Regions from separate parts of the Streptomyces sp. NPDC058685 genome, predicted to be linked through region 1. Evidence: riboswitches for the same ligand, from Rfam matches in the RefSeq annotation. Region 1 holds a riboswitch; each other region holds the start of a gene.

Region 1 (4,620 bases):
TTGATCTGGCCGCAGTTGGTGGCGACGGCGAGGTCGGCGATGGTGACGTCCTCGGTCTCACCGGAGCGGTGGGACATCATGCACTTGAAGCCGTTGCGCTGGGCCAGCTCGACGGCGTCCAGGGTCTCGGTCAGCGAACCGATCTGGTTGACCTTGACGAGCAGAGCGTTGGCCGAGCCCTCCTCGATACCGCGGGCGAGGCGCTCGGGGTTGGTGACGAACAGGTCGTCGCCGACGATCTGGACCTTGCTGCCCAGCTTGTCGTGCAGGACCTTCCAGCCCGCCCAGTCGTCCTCGAACAGCGGGTCCTCGATGGAGACCAGCGGGTAGGAGGCGACGAGCTCCTCGTAGTACTCGGTCATCTCGGCGGCCGAGCGGGACTTGCCCTCGAACTCGTACGTGCCGTCCTTGTAGAACTCGGACGCGGCGACGTCGAGCGCGAGCGCGATGTCCTTGCCGGGGGCGTAGCCGGCTTCCTTGATGGCCTCGAGGATCAGGTCCAGCGCGGCGCGGTTGGAGTCGAGGTTCGGCGCGAAGCCGCCCTCGTCGCCGAGACCGGTCGACAGACCCTTGGTCTTCAGCACCTTCTTCAGGGTGTGGTAGACCTCGGCGCCCCAGCGCAGGGCCTCGGAGAAGGACTCCGCGCCGATCGGTGCGATCATGAACTCCTGGATGTCCACGTTGGAGTCGGCGTGCGAGCCGCCGTTCAGGATGTTCATCATCGGAACGGGCAGCAGGTGCGCGTTCGGGCCGCCCAGGTAGCGGAAGAGCGGCAGGTCGGAGGCCTCGGAGGCGGCGTGGGCCACGGCGAGCGAGACGCCGAGGATGGCGTTGGCGCCGAGCGAGGACTTGTCCGGGGTGGCGTCCAGGTCGAACATCGCCTGGTCGATCAGGCGCTGCTCGGTGGCGTCGTAGCCGACGAGCTCCGGGCCGATCTGCTCGATGACGGCGAGGACGGCCTTCTCGACACCCTTGCCCTGGTAGCGGTTCTGGTCACCGTCGCGGAGCTCGAGAGCCTCGAACGCACCGGTGGATGCGCCGGACGGAACTGCAGCACGACCCGTGCTGCCGTCGTCGAGGCCAACCTCGACCTCGACCGTGGGGTTGCCTCGGGAGTCCAGGATTTCCCGGGCTACGACGACGTCGATGGACGGCACGAGCATCTCCTTCTGGGATGTGACGCTTGGAGTGCAGGGTCTCATTGGCCTTGCGGCACGAGCCTAACCGGCGGCGGGGCATCAGCCGCCCGATGCCCGCCTCCTGGGACGAAAAAGGGCATGAACAGCGGGTGCTGGGGACAAAACGCCCCCAATCTACCCATGGGTAACAGAGAGAACCCCGGCCCGGCGCGTACGGGGGATGCGCTCCGGACCGGGGTGGTCTGTTTCCCCGGGGGGAGTGTCCGCGAAGCGCCGTCCTCCGCCCGAAGGGCGAACCGGACGAGACCTCGGGGACACCACAGGCGGGCCGGCGCTCGCGCGCCGGCCCGTGCGGGGTCAGCTCAGGTGGAGCTGCTGACCCGGGTGGATCACGTCGGCGTCGGTGACGACGCCCTTGTTCAGGTCGAACAGCTTCTTCCAGCCGCCCTTGACCTTCTCGGCCTTGGCGATCTTACTGAGGGTGTCACCGGCCTTGACCTTGTACTCGCCGTCGCCCTTCTTGAAGGACTTGGCGGCCGGCTTCGAGGACTTCGCCGGGGCGGGGGCCTCGGAGCGCTCGGAGCGGGTGGTCGGGGCCTCGGCGCGCTGCTGCGGCTGGGCTTCCTGCGCGGAGCCGGCGTCGTTGGCGGCGTTGGACAGGTTCACGCCGCAGTTCGGCCATGCACCCTTGCCCTGGCCCGCGAGGACCTTCTCGGCTATCTGGATCTGCTGCGCCTTCGAGGCCTGGTCGGCGGTCGAGGCGAACTGGGTACCGCCGTACGCGGCCCAGGTGGAGGCGGAGAACTGCAGGCCGCCGTAGTACCCGTTACCCGTGTTGATCGACCAGTTGCCGCCGGCCTCGCACTGCGCGACCTGGTCCCACTCGGACGTGGTCGCGGCGGAGGCGGTGGTGGCGCCGAGCAGCGGGGCGGCGACTGCCGCACCGGTGACACCGGCGAGCGTGGCGATACGGGTGGCCTTGGACGGGCGACGGTGCTTGGCCTTGCCGGAAAACAGCATGGAACATCTCTCTCACCGACGCCTACGAGGTGAGCTGTCGGGTTCGGGCCAAGTGAGTTGCCCGGCCGCGCAGTCGTGCGCACGGCTCCACCCCAAGCCGGTACCCGCAGTTCATCCTCAACTGCCGGGGCCGGCGCTTACCTTGGTTCCCCCGCTCCTGCCTACGGCGCATACGCGTCGACTACTCCCCCCGACCGACGGCAGGATTCGGCGTGACGGTCAGCGGTGCCCGCGATGGCGAACGGTTCAGACCGTAAACACAGAGCTCCCCGATGTTCAAAGACGAACATCGGGGAGAAAACGCCCATCCCGCCCCTCCGGGACCATGCGTTTCTGCAGGTCGAGGGCGGAATGCCCCGTTCCGCCGGGCAAGATGGGCGAGTTGCCGCAAAGAGACCCTTGTCTCAGTTGCACGATTCGGACAAAGGCGCCTGTACTGCCCCTACTTCAGGTCGAGCTCCAGGCTCTGGCCAGGCAGGATCAGGTCGGGGTCGTCACCGACGGTCTCCGCGTTCGCCTTGTAAAGGGAACTCCACCCTCCGGGCAGCTTCTGCGCGGTCGCGATGGCCGACAGGGAGTCGCCGGGGCGGACGGTGTACGAACCGGGCGCGGCCTCCGCGTCGTTCGTCTCGGCCGGCTTGCCGGCCTCATCGGCCGCGCCCTCGCCGTCGCGTGCCGCATCGTCACCTCGCGAGGCGTGACGCCCCGCTTCACGCTCATTGCCCGTATTGCCCGGCTCGGCCGTTCCGGTCGACCCGGTCGCCTCCGGCTCCGTCGGCTCGGCGGCGGGTTCGCCGCGGTGCTTGCCGGTGGCGCTGCCGCTGTCGCCGGTCCCGCTGTTGCCGATGCCCTGTGTCGGCGCCGGGGCGGGCTCGGCCGTCTCGGAGGGCGAGGCGGACTTCGAGGGCGCCAGCGAGGCGAGGGGGTCGTCGGACGTCGCACCCTGCTCCGCGGGGGCCGAGGCGCCCGGGTCGACACCGGCGCCGGTGCCGCCCTGCGTCAGCCCGGCGATGCCCGCGCAGGTCGCCCAGGCTTCGGGGCCCTGGGCCTCCAGGACCTTCTCGGCGACGGCTATCTGCTGGGAGCGGCTGGCGAGGTCGGCGCGGTCCGCGTAGTCCGTGCCGCCGAAGTCCTCCCACGTCTCCTGGGCGATCTGCAGACCGCCGTAGTAGCCGTTGTCCATGTCGGCGCTCCACTGGCCGCCGCTCTCGCAGGCCGCCACGCGGTCCCAGGTGGCGGCGTCGGCGGCGGAGGCCGAACCCGCACCGAGAAGGGGGATCGCGATGGCCGATCCCGTCACCCCTGCCGCGACAACGATGGCCGGAGCCTGACGGGGACGACGGTGACGACCTTGGCCGGAAAGCATGCGGGTGCCCTTCGAGTGACTACAGAACAACTGATGTCTTCTGAGACGACCGTGAAAGTAGCCGGATTCGATCGTGTGTCACAAGTCGATGCAGCGGAGATCACGTGAAAGTCACAGTCTTGACGGGTCGTCAGCTGCGTCCAGGTGTGAACTCAACGGGCAGGCTTCGCAATCCACGCATAATGAGACCTCCGCGCCAGCGCAAATCGGCCGGATCGCCCGCAAGCCGCAAGTCCGGCATTCTCCGGAGCAGCGTGGCGATCGCGGTCTGTCCCTCCAGCCGGGCCAGCGGTGCGCCGAGGCAGTAGTGGATGCCGTGCCCGTAACCGAGGTGCTGGTTGTCGCGCCGGGAGAGGTCGAGCGCGTCGGGGTCCGTGAACCGCTCCGGGTCCCGGTCGGCGGCCGCGAGCACCACGAGCACCGGGTCGCCCGAGGCGATCTCCTGGCCGCCGATGACGAGGGACTCCGTGGCGAAGCGCCAGGTGGCGAGCTCCACGGGGCCGTCGTAGCGCAGGAGTTCCTCCACGCCGGTCTCCAGCAGCGCGCTCTCCCCGGCGGCGAGGGAGGCCTGCAGCCGCTCGCGCTGCTCCGGGTGGCGCAGCAGCGCGTACACACCGTTCCCGATGAGGTTCACCGTCGTCTCGAAACCGGCGAACAGCAGGATGAAGGCCATCGCGGCGGCCTCGTTCTCGGTGAGGTGCTCGCCGTGGTCGCTCGCCCGGATCAGCCCGGAGATCAGATCGTCGCCGGGATCCTCACGCTTGCGGTGGATCAGCTCGGCGAGATACCCCCGCATCTTCTTCACCGACCGCGCGACACCTCCGCGCGGGCCGCCGCCGTGACGGATCATCATGCCCGCCCAGTCCCGGAAGTCGTCCTGGTCCTCCGGCGGGACACCGAGCAGATCGCAGATGGCGTAGATGGGGAGCGGAAAGGCGAACTCGTGGATGAGGTCCGCCTCTCCCTTTTCCACGAAGCCGTCGATGAGCTGATCGGTCAACTGTTGAACACGCGGGACGAATTCGGCGACCCGCCGCGGGGTGAACGCCTTGGAGACGAGCCGCCGCAGCCGGGTGTGGTCGGGCGGGTCGATAT
Region 2 (4,620 bases), on a different contig from region 1:
CTCGCCGTGCTCGGCCTGGGCGCCCAGGGTGGCGAGGAGATCGTGCTGGCCTCCGACGCGGACGGCGCCGACGCCGCCCTGGACCGGCTCGCCAAGCTGGTGGCCGAGGGCCTCGACGAGCTTCCCGAGACCGTCTGACGACCCGACGGTCCGGCGAGGAGCCGTGGCATCCCGAAGACGGGAAGCCGCGGCTCTTTCCTGTTCCCGGGCCGGCTCTTCCGTCTTTCACCGGGCGCTCCTGGCCATCCGGATGAACTCCCGGCTATTCCGGCAGGTTCGCCCGGCCATTCCGGTCCCGCGAAATGAATTCGGGCAGCAGAAAAGAAGCCCTGCGAAAAGCTCCCTCTTTGTATACGGCGTGCCTGTTAATTGCGGGCGCTCGCGGTGTTTACGGGATGTTGCGAAGTCCTCACCGGTTCCGTGATCCGAAGCCGGTGCGCGGACGCCGCCCGCTCGGTGTGCACGGCGGTCAGCGCCCGGGCCCGTTCGGCATCGCCCCGCGCGACGGCATCCACGATCGCGCCGTGCTCGGCCCACGACTCGACGGGCGCGGCCGGCTGCTCCACGACGTACATCCAGGCGATCTTGTGCCGCAGCTGGGTGAGCAGTGCGATCAGGCCCGGGCTGCCGGAGGCCTGGGCGAGCGTCTCGTGGAACCAGCCGCCGAGCGAGCGCAGATCCTCGCCCTGACCACGGCGTGCGCGCTCCTGGCCCAGCCTCACCAGGCCGCGCAGCACCTTGAGATGGGCCTCGGTGCGCCGTTGGGCCGCCCGGGCCGCGCCCAGCGGCTCCAGCAGCATCCGCACCTCCAGCAGGTCGGCCGCCTCCCGCTCGGTCGGCTCCGCCACACACGCGCCCGCGTGACGCCGGGTGGTGACGAAACCCTCGGACTCCAGGGTCCGCAGAGCCTCGCGCACCGGGACGCGCGAGACGCCGTAGCGGCGGGCCAGCTGCTCCTCGGTGAGTCTGCTGCCGCGCCGGAACACACCGGAGACGATGTCGTCGCGGATCGCTGTGCATACCGAGTGCGCGGGAATGCGCATGACCGAACCTCCGCTTTAATCCGCGCGAAACGCAGCCGATTGACGACCGTTCGGTGACTCTATTGCAGCGGTCCACATTTTCCGATGCCCGGCGGGCATTCATGGATATCTTTTGGCCAGTAGCCGGCCTCGCACCACGAGGGCATACCGCGCCCGCATCCATGCCGGCGCACACGAAAGGCCCCGGCGACGGGCCGGGGCCTTGGGTGCTGATCGGACGGTCCGCGGGCTCGGAACGCCAGCGGGCTCAGACGGTCACGTGGCTCAGATGTTGACGCCGTGCGAGCGCAGGTACGAGACCGGGTCGATGTCCGATCCATACTCGGCGCCGCTGCGGGCCTCGAAGTGCAGGTGCGGTCCGGTGGTGTTGCCGGTCGAGCCGGCGAGGCCGATCTGCCGGCCCGGGGTGACGCTCTCGCCGACCGAGACGTTCAGCGACGAGAGGTGGCCGTACTGGGTGTACGAGCCGTCCTTCATCTTGATCACGATGTTGTTGCCGTAGGCGCCGCCCCAGCCGGCCTCCACGACGGTGCCCGCGCCGACCGCGTGCACCGGGGTGCCGGTGGAGGCGTGGAAGTCGATGCCGGTGTGGCTGCCGGAGGACCAGACGGCTCCGCCTGTCTGGTAGCCGGTGGAGACGTACGAGCCGGAGATGGGTGACACGAAGGCGTTCAGACGCTTGCGCTCGGCCTCGCGGGCGGCGCGCTCCCGGGCCTCGCGGGCCTCCTTGGCGCGAGCCTCGGCCTTGCGCTTGGCCTCGGCGGCGGCCTTGGCGCGGGCGACGGCCTCTTCGGCCTCCTGCTCCTGGGCCGCGGCCTGGTCGGCTATCTCCGTGGCGAGCGAGTCGGCGGCGACGGCCGTGCTCAGGCCGGTGCTCTCGAGAGTGACGGTGCCGGACTCGGGAGCGGCGGCTCCGGACTCGGCGGCCAGCGACGGAGAGGCGAGGGTTCCGATGACGCCGGTGGTGGCCAGGGCCGCGACGCCGGCGATGCTCGCGCCTCTGCGCGTCATACGGCTCGGGGCACGGTGCTTCCCGGTGGGACGGGCGAACGCCATGAAGTGGCTGGTCCTTTCCTTCCTTCTCGCCTACCGGGTTAGCTGACGGGTTCGGAGCAGGAAGGTCTCCTACGGGCGCCTCCGCCGCGGCACAGCCGCGAAGGCATCCGATTCACCCCAGGGACTTCGTGTGGGTCCCCGGCTCCCCAGGCTCGCGCCTGACGGGGACTCGGCGATGGCTGTCCGTGCCGCGGATGCGGCGGTACTGGCGAACAGCCGGACCGACGCTAAGCGTGGCAACTTTCAATCACCAAACAGACAGCCCTGTTTGTAGCGCATGCCACAGGGCAGAGCGGAAGCCCCGCAGCAAATCGGGCAAACGACGGAACCCCGGCATCGTGTGATGCCGGGGTTCCCTGGCCGCGTCCACCGCCCCACCGGACCGCGGAGGCCGCTCCACCGGGAGGCAGAGGCTGCTCTGCCTCCCGGTGGAAGCGGCCGACGGCCTCAATCAGCCGGTGACAACCGTCACTTCACCGATACCGAGCGCCTTGACCGGCTCCTCGATCGCGGACGCGTCACCGACGAGCACCGTGACGAGACGGTCCTGGGGGAAGGCGCTGACGGCCGCTGCCGTCGCCTCCACCGTGCCCGTCTCGGCCAGCCGCACGTACAGCTGCGCCTGGTAGTCGTCGGGCAGATGCTGCTCCACCTGGTCGACGAGCGTGCTCGCGACGGACGCCGCCGTCTCGTACTTCAGCGGGGCGACGCCCACCAGGTTCTGCACGGCCACGTCGCGCTCGGCGTCGGTGAGACCCTCGGCCGCCAGCGTGCGCAGCACCTTCCACAGATCGTCCAGCGCCGGGCCGGTGTTGGGCGTGTCCACCGAACCGCTGATGGCGAGCATCGAGGCACCCGTGCCGTCGGGTGCCGAACGCAGGACCTGGCCGAAGGCACGTACGCCGTAGGTGTAGCCCTTCTCCTCGCGCAGCACGCGGTCGAGCCGGGAGGTGAGGGTGCCGCCGAGGCAGTACGCACCGAGCACCTGGGCGGGCCAGACGCGGTCGTGGCGGTCCGGGCCGACGCGGCCGATGAGCAGCTGCGTCTGTACGGCTCCGGGCCGGTCCACGATGATCACGCGGCCGGTGTCGTCGGCGGTGATCGCCGGAACGGGCCGGGACTCCGCGGTGTCGCCCGTCCAGTCGCCGAGGGTCTCGGCGAGCACGGCGTCGAGGTCGACCCCGGTGAGGTCGCCGACGATCACCGCGGTCGCGGTCGCGGGCCGGACGTGGGCGTCGTAGAACGCCCGGACGCCCGCGGCGTCGATCCGGGCCACGGTCTCCTCGGTGCCCTGACGCGGGCGCGACATCCGCAGCGATGCCGGGAAGAGCTGCTTGGACAGCTCCTTGGCGGCGCGACGGGCCGGGTTGGCCATCTCGTGCGGGATCTCGTCCAGCCGGTTGCGCACCAGCCGCTCGACCTCGCTGTCGTCGAAGGCGGGGGCGCGCAGGGCCTCGGCGAGCAGCCCGAGCGCCTTCAGCAGCCGGGAGACCGGCACCTCCAGCGAGACCCGGACGCCGGCGTGGTCGGCGTGCGCGTCGAGGGTGGCCCCGCAGCGCTCCAACTCGGCGGCGAACTCCTCGGCGGAGTGCTTGTCGGTGCCCTCGGACAGGGCGCGCGCCATGATCGTGGCGACGCCGTCGAGACCCTCCGGCTCGGCGTCGAGCGGGGCGTCGAGAGAGATCTCGACGGCCACGACCTGCTGACCGGGCCGGTGGCAGCGCAGCACGGTCAGACCGTTGTCCAGGGTGCCGCGGTCGGGGGCGGGGAAGGCCCACGGCTTGGCGGTACCCGCCTGCGGCTGCGGGTGGAACGTCATGGCGGTCAACGGCTCGGCGGCGTCGCTCACTGGTCCGCCCCTTCTTCCTCGTCGCTCTGGTCGTCCTGGTCGGCGGAGACCGGTTCGTACACCAGCACCGCCCTGTTGTCGGGGCGCAGCCGGGCCTGGGCGACCGCCTGCACCTCCTCGGCGGTGATGTCCAGCACGCGGTTGACGGCCGTCAGCGCGAGCTGCGGGTCGCCGAACAGCACGGCGTAGCGGGCCAGTTCGTCGGCGCGGCCGGCGACCGTGCTGAGCCGGTCGAGCCATTCGCGCTCCAGCTGCGCCTGCGCGCGCTCCATCTCCTCCGGCGTCGGGCCCTCGGCGGCGAACCGCGCGAGTTCCTCGTCGACGGCGGACTCGATCTGCGGGACCTCGACGCCACCGGACGTCTTCACGTCCAGCCAGCCGAGCGAGGGAGCACCGGACAGACGCAGCAGACCGAACCCGGCGGCGACGGCCGTGCGGTCCCGCCGCACCAGACGGTTGTGCAGCCGGGAGGACTCGCCGCCACCGAGGACGGTGAGCGCCAGGTCGGCCGCGTCGGCCTCGCGGGTGCCGTCGTGCGGCAGCCGGTAGGCGGCCATCAGCGCACGCGCCGGGACCTCCTCCCGGATCTCCTCGCGCAGCTGCTCACCGATGATCTCCGGCAGCGAGCCGTCGCGCGGCGGCTGCTTGCCGTCGTGGGAGGGGATGGAGCCG
Region 3 (4,620 bases), on a different contig from region 1:
GGGTGACGGTCGCCCATGAAGGCGACGGGCCCGATCTGGAGCTGCTGCGGGCCGACGCGGCCACCTGGACGCTGCCGCAGCGCGACGCCTGGCGGCTGAGCCAGCTCCACGGGCGGTGGGCGGCCGAGTCCCTGCTCGTACGGTCCCCGCTCACCTACGGCGAGAAGGTGCTCGGCAGCCGCCGCGGACACACCGGCCACCAGCACCTTCCCTGGGTCGCGCTCGACGCGGACGGAGCGACCGAAGAACACGGCGAGGTCTACGGCTGCGCGCTCGGCTGGTCCGGGTCCTGGCGCATCAGCGTCCAGCAGCTGCCCGACGGCCTGGTGCAGATCACGGGCGGGGCCGGCTATGACGACTCCGGACTGCTGAAGCTCGCTCCCGGGCAGAGCTACACCTCTCCCGTCTTCGCCGGCCTGTGGAGCGCCGAGGGGTTCGGCGGCGCCAGCCGTGCCTGGCACTCGTGGCAGCGCGCGCGAGTGATCCCGGACGCCGCCGCCGACCGGCCCGTGCTCTACAACTCCTGGGAGGCCACCAACTTCGACATCTCGGAGGACCAGCAGCGCGCGCTCGCCCGGCGGGCCGCGGACATGGGCGTCGAGCTGTTCGTGGTCGACGACGCCTGGTTCGGGCAGCGGACGAGTGACCGCGCCGGCCTCGGCGACTGGACCCCCAACCCGGACCGCTTCCCGAAGGGCCTGCGGCCGCTCGCGGACGAAGTGCACGAGCTGGGCATGCAGTTCGGCATCTGGGTCGAGCCGGAGATGGTCAACGCCGACAGCGATCTCTATCGCGCGCATCCCGACTGGGTGCAGTACCACCCGGGCCGGACCAGGACCGAGCTCCGCAATCAGCTGGTCCTGAACCTCGCCCGCAAGGACGTGCAGGACTACCTGTGGGAGCAGTTGCACACGCTGCTCGGCAGCGCACCGATCGACTATGTGAAGTGGGACTTCAACCGCTGCTTCACGGACGCCGGCTGGCCCGGTGAGGACTATCCGCAGCGGCTGTGGGTGGAACACGTCGATGCCCTCTACGCGCTCCTGGAGCGGCTGCGGGCCGCTCACCCGGGTGTGGCGTTCGAGTCCTGCTCCGGCGGCGGCGGCCGGATCGATCTGGGGATCCTCTCCCGCACCGACCAGGTGTGGACCTCGGACAACACCGACCCGCTGGACCGGCTCGCCATCCAGGACGGCTTCACCCAGATCCACCCCGCGCGGGTGATGGCCGCCTGGGTCACCGACAGCCCCAACGTCCAGCTCAACGGGCGATTCAGCAGCCTGCGCTTCCGCTTCGTGAGCGCGATGGCGGGGGTGCTCGGGGTCGGCGGCGACCTGACCGAGTGGACCGAGGAGGAGCTGGCCGAGGCGCGCGACTGGGTGGAGCTCTACAAGAAGATCAGGCCGGTCGTGCAGCACGGAGACCTGTACCGGCTGCGGGCACCGGAGGGCGGGCTCAGTGCCGTGCAGTACCTGCGCGGGGACGAGACCGTCGTCCTCGCCTGGCTCCAGGCGCAGCACTACGGCGAGCAGCCGCCGCGGCTGAGGCTGCGCGGCCTCGACCCGGCCGCGGCCTACGAGTGCCAGGACACCGCGCAGGTGCACCGGGGATCGGTGCTGCTGCACCACGGGCTGCAGACCGGGCTGAAGGGTGACATGGACGCCACGGTGATCAGGTTGCGGCGAATTGGCTGATACCGCTCACCATTCTTTGCATCTGGGTTTTCTGTCCGAATTGAACTGTTCGCCATAGCCTGCCCCATCTGGAATGGAGATGGGAAAAGGCTCGTGAGCAGGATCTCATTCGTGACGGACCGTGGCTGATCCACCGGCCAGAAGTGCGACACCAGAAGGAAGTTGACGCTCCTTCGTCCACGGAGTGTGACCGGAATTTCCCGTCCGATATGCATGTGGCCCGTGATCGGAAAAAGAGGTGGCTTGTTCCCGTCCGCAATGCTCGCTTACGGTCACGGAAATCCGGACGGACCGCCTAATCCTGCCGCCGACCGGAATACCCACCCACCCACGTGTGGCAGGAGCGGGGGACCCAGGTAGTACGCCGTCCGGTGCTCCGGACGGCTCGGGGTGAAGTCACGCAGCCATGTGACCGGGCATCTCCAGCCCGAACCCGACAGCTCACCTCGCCGGCGCCGGAGAGGAATGCGCCATGCCCGGAAAGGGTAAGCACCGCCGTCCCAAGTCCCGTTCTCTCTCCCGCGGTTTCGTCGCCGCGGGTACCGGTGGCGCAGCCATCGCCCTCCCGCTGATGGGTGCGGCAGGCGCTCACGCCGCGGACAAGGCCGCTCCCGCCGCGGCCCCCGCGGTCGCACCGCAGAAGGCAGCCGCCGCTCCGGCCTCCTCCACCGCGCAGAAGCCCGCCGCCCCCACGTCGTACCGCGTCGTCGCCGGTGACTATCTGTCCAAGATCGCGGCCGAGCACGACGTCCGTGGCGGCTGGCAGAAGCTGTACGCGGACAACCGTGCCGCCGTCGGCGACGACCCCGCGCTGATCCACCCGGGACTCAAGCTCACCATCGGCGCCAAGGCCGAGGGTCAGCCCGCCGAGAAGCCGGCGCGGAAGGCCGCGCCCGCGAAGCCGAAGACCTCGGACAGCGAGGACCGCGCCTCCCGCAGCGAGTCCCGCCAGAGCGACACGGCCGCCAAGGCCTCGACGAGCGACTCGGCCGAGTCCGCCCCGCAGGAGAACGCCTCCGGCTACTCCGCGCCGCTGGACTCCGCCGCCGTCACGACCCCCTACCGTGCCTCCGGCGCCATGTGGTCCAGCGGCTACCACACCGGTGTCGACTTCGCCGCGTCCACCGGCACCACGGTCAAGTCCGTGGGCCCGGGCAGCGTCGTCTCCGCCGGGTGGAGTGGTGCGTACGGCAACGAGGTCGTCATCCAGCACACCGACGGCACCTACTCCCAGTACGCCCACCTCTCGTCGCTGACCGTCTCCGCGGGCCAGAACGTGAGCGGCGGACAGCAGATCGGCCTCTCCGGCTCCACGGGCAACTCCAGCGGTCCGCACCTGCACTTCGAGATCCGCACCGGCCCGAGCTACGGCTCGGACATGGACCCGGTGTCGTACCTGCGCCAGCACGGCGTTTCTCTCTGACGCGCCGATAACGCCCGAATCCCCTCGTACCGCCTGTTCGCGGTGCGGGGGGATTCGGCGTATTCCGTGCTTGTCGAAACTTGACCGGTGGCAAACATCACGCACCGTCAACCCCTCCTTACGGTCGCGTAGGTCACACCCGTAAGGACAGGATGAGTCCTTGTGGCAGACGATTCGAGAACAGACGAAACAGGCGCAATCGGGTCGTACGCGGCGATCGGTGACAGCTTCACCGAAGGCGTCGGAGACCCGGGACCGGACGGGGCGTTCGTCGGCTGGGCGGACCGGTTCGCGGTCCTGCTCGACGACCGGATGCCCGAACACACCTTCCGCTACGCCAACCTCGCCGTGCGCGGCCGGCTGCTCGACCAGATCGTCGCGGAGCAGGTGCCGCGGGCGCAGGAACTCGCCCCGGACCTGGTGACGTTCTGCGCCGGCGGCAACGACATCATCCGCCCGGGCAGCGACCCCGACGACGTGGCCGAACGCTTCGAGCGGGCCGTCGCCGACCTCACCGGCGCGGTCGGAACGGTGATGGTCACCACCGGCTTCGACACCCGCGGTGTGCCGGTGCTGCGCCATCTGCGCGGCAAGATCGCCACGTACACGGCCCATGTCCGCGCCATCGCCGACCGCTACGACTGTCCCGTGCTCGACCTGTGGTCGCTCAAGTCGGTGCAGGACAGGCGGGCGTGGGACGGCGACCGGCTGCACCTGTCGCCCGAGGGGCACACCCGGGTGGCCCTGCGCGCCGCCCAGGTCCTCGGGCTCGACGTGCCCGCCGACCCGGACCAGGAGTGGCCGCTCCTGCCGCCGCGCGCTCCCTTCGAGGTGCGCCGGGACAACGTCCAGTGGGCACGCGAGCACCTGGTGCCGTGGATCGGCCGCAGGCTGCGCGGCGAGAGCTCGGGCGACCATGTCGAGGCGAAGCGGCCGGACCTGCTGCCGCTGTGAGGCGGGCGGTGGGGAACGGCTACCGGGCGGCCGGCCGGGCCGGGATCCGCTCCAGCACCCCGCCGGCGAACACGTCGTACAACGGCAACGACTCCAGGTGGACATAGCCGATGTGGCAGTCGCAGACGGCCAGCGGGCAGGCGCGGGGGCGCAGCGCCTGCCGGTAGCTGCCGTCGTAGAGGTTCCCGAGCTCGTCCGGGACGAAGTGGCAGCGCCGTACCGTGCCGTCGCCGTCGACCGAGACGACCGATTCGCCCGTCCGGCAGGGCAGCCCGGCCGAGCGGTGCGGATGGCGGCTGTAGGCGAACAGCGGGTCGAGCTCGCTCCACTCGGCGGCCTCGGCATCGGTGCAGGTGCGGCCCTCCGCCGCGTTCACCCAGAGATAGACATGGTCCGGCAGCTCGGCGCGGAGCCGGCGGGCGGGCTCCAGGTGCTCGGGGAAGCCGACGATGCCGACGCTGAAGCGGACCCCGCGCGCGGCCAGATCCCGGCACTTGCCGAGGAAACGGTCGTACGGTGTCTGGCCCGGGTGGTAGGTGCACCAGAGCG

The links. Region 1 has a riboswitch for cyclic di-AMP ahead of ACFWU3_RS09265 (transglycosylase family protein). Riboswitches for the same ligand answer to the same signal wherever they lie in the genome.
Region 2: another riboswitch for cyclic di-AMP. It lies ahead of ACFWU3_RS20350 (M23 family metallopeptidase); the one in region 1 lies ahead of ACFWU3_RS09265 (transglycosylase family protein).
Region 3: another riboswitch for cyclic di-AMP. It lies ahead of ACFWU3_RS03880 (peptidoglycan DD-metalloendopeptidase family protein); the one in region 1 lies ahead of ACFWU3_RS09265 (transglycosylase family protein).

The regions. Positions count from the first base shown of each region.
Region 1 is NZ_JBHXSL010000007.1:200,043-204,662, reverse strand. It holds gene eno (phosphopyruvate hydratase) at 1-1,163, opposite strand, end outside; gene ACFWU3_RS09265 (transglycosylase family protein) at 1,497-2,159, opposite strand; cyclic di-AMP (ydaO/yuaA leader) riboswitch at 2,164-2,338, opposite strand; gene ACFWU3_RS09260 (transglycosylase family protein) at 2,602-3,525, opposite strand; gene ACFWU3_RS09255 (cytochrome P450) at 3,656-4,620, opposite strand, start outside.
Region 2 is NZ_JBHXSL010000024.1:26,361-30,980, forward strand. It holds gene ACFWU3_RS20340 (HPr family phosphocarrier protein) at 1-138, shown strand, start outside; gene ACFWU3_RS20345 (GntR family transcriptional regulator) at 366-1,043, opposite strand; gene ACFWU3_RS20350 (M23 family metallopeptidase) at 1,308-2,099, opposite strand; cyclic di-AMP (ydaO/yuaA leader) riboswitch at 2,113-2,284, opposite strand; gene ACFWU3_RS20355 (M16 family metallopeptidase) at 2,551-3,918, opposite strand; gene ACFWU3_RS20360 (pitrilysin family protein) at 3,945-4,620, opposite strand, start outside.
Region 3 is NZ_JBHXSL010000003.1:155,906-160,525, forward strand. It holds gene ACFWU3_RS03875 (alpha-galactosidase) at 1-1,694, shown strand, start outside; cyclic di-AMP (ydaO/yuaA leader) riboswitch at 2,010-2,162, shown strand; gene ACFWU3_RS03880 (peptidoglycan DD-metalloendopeptidase family protein) at 2,167-3,117, shown strand; gene ACFWU3_RS03885 (SGNH/GDSL hydrolase family protein) at 3,280-4,071, shown strand; gene ACFWU3_RS03890 (STM4011 family radical SAM protein) at 4,091-4,620, opposite strand, start outside.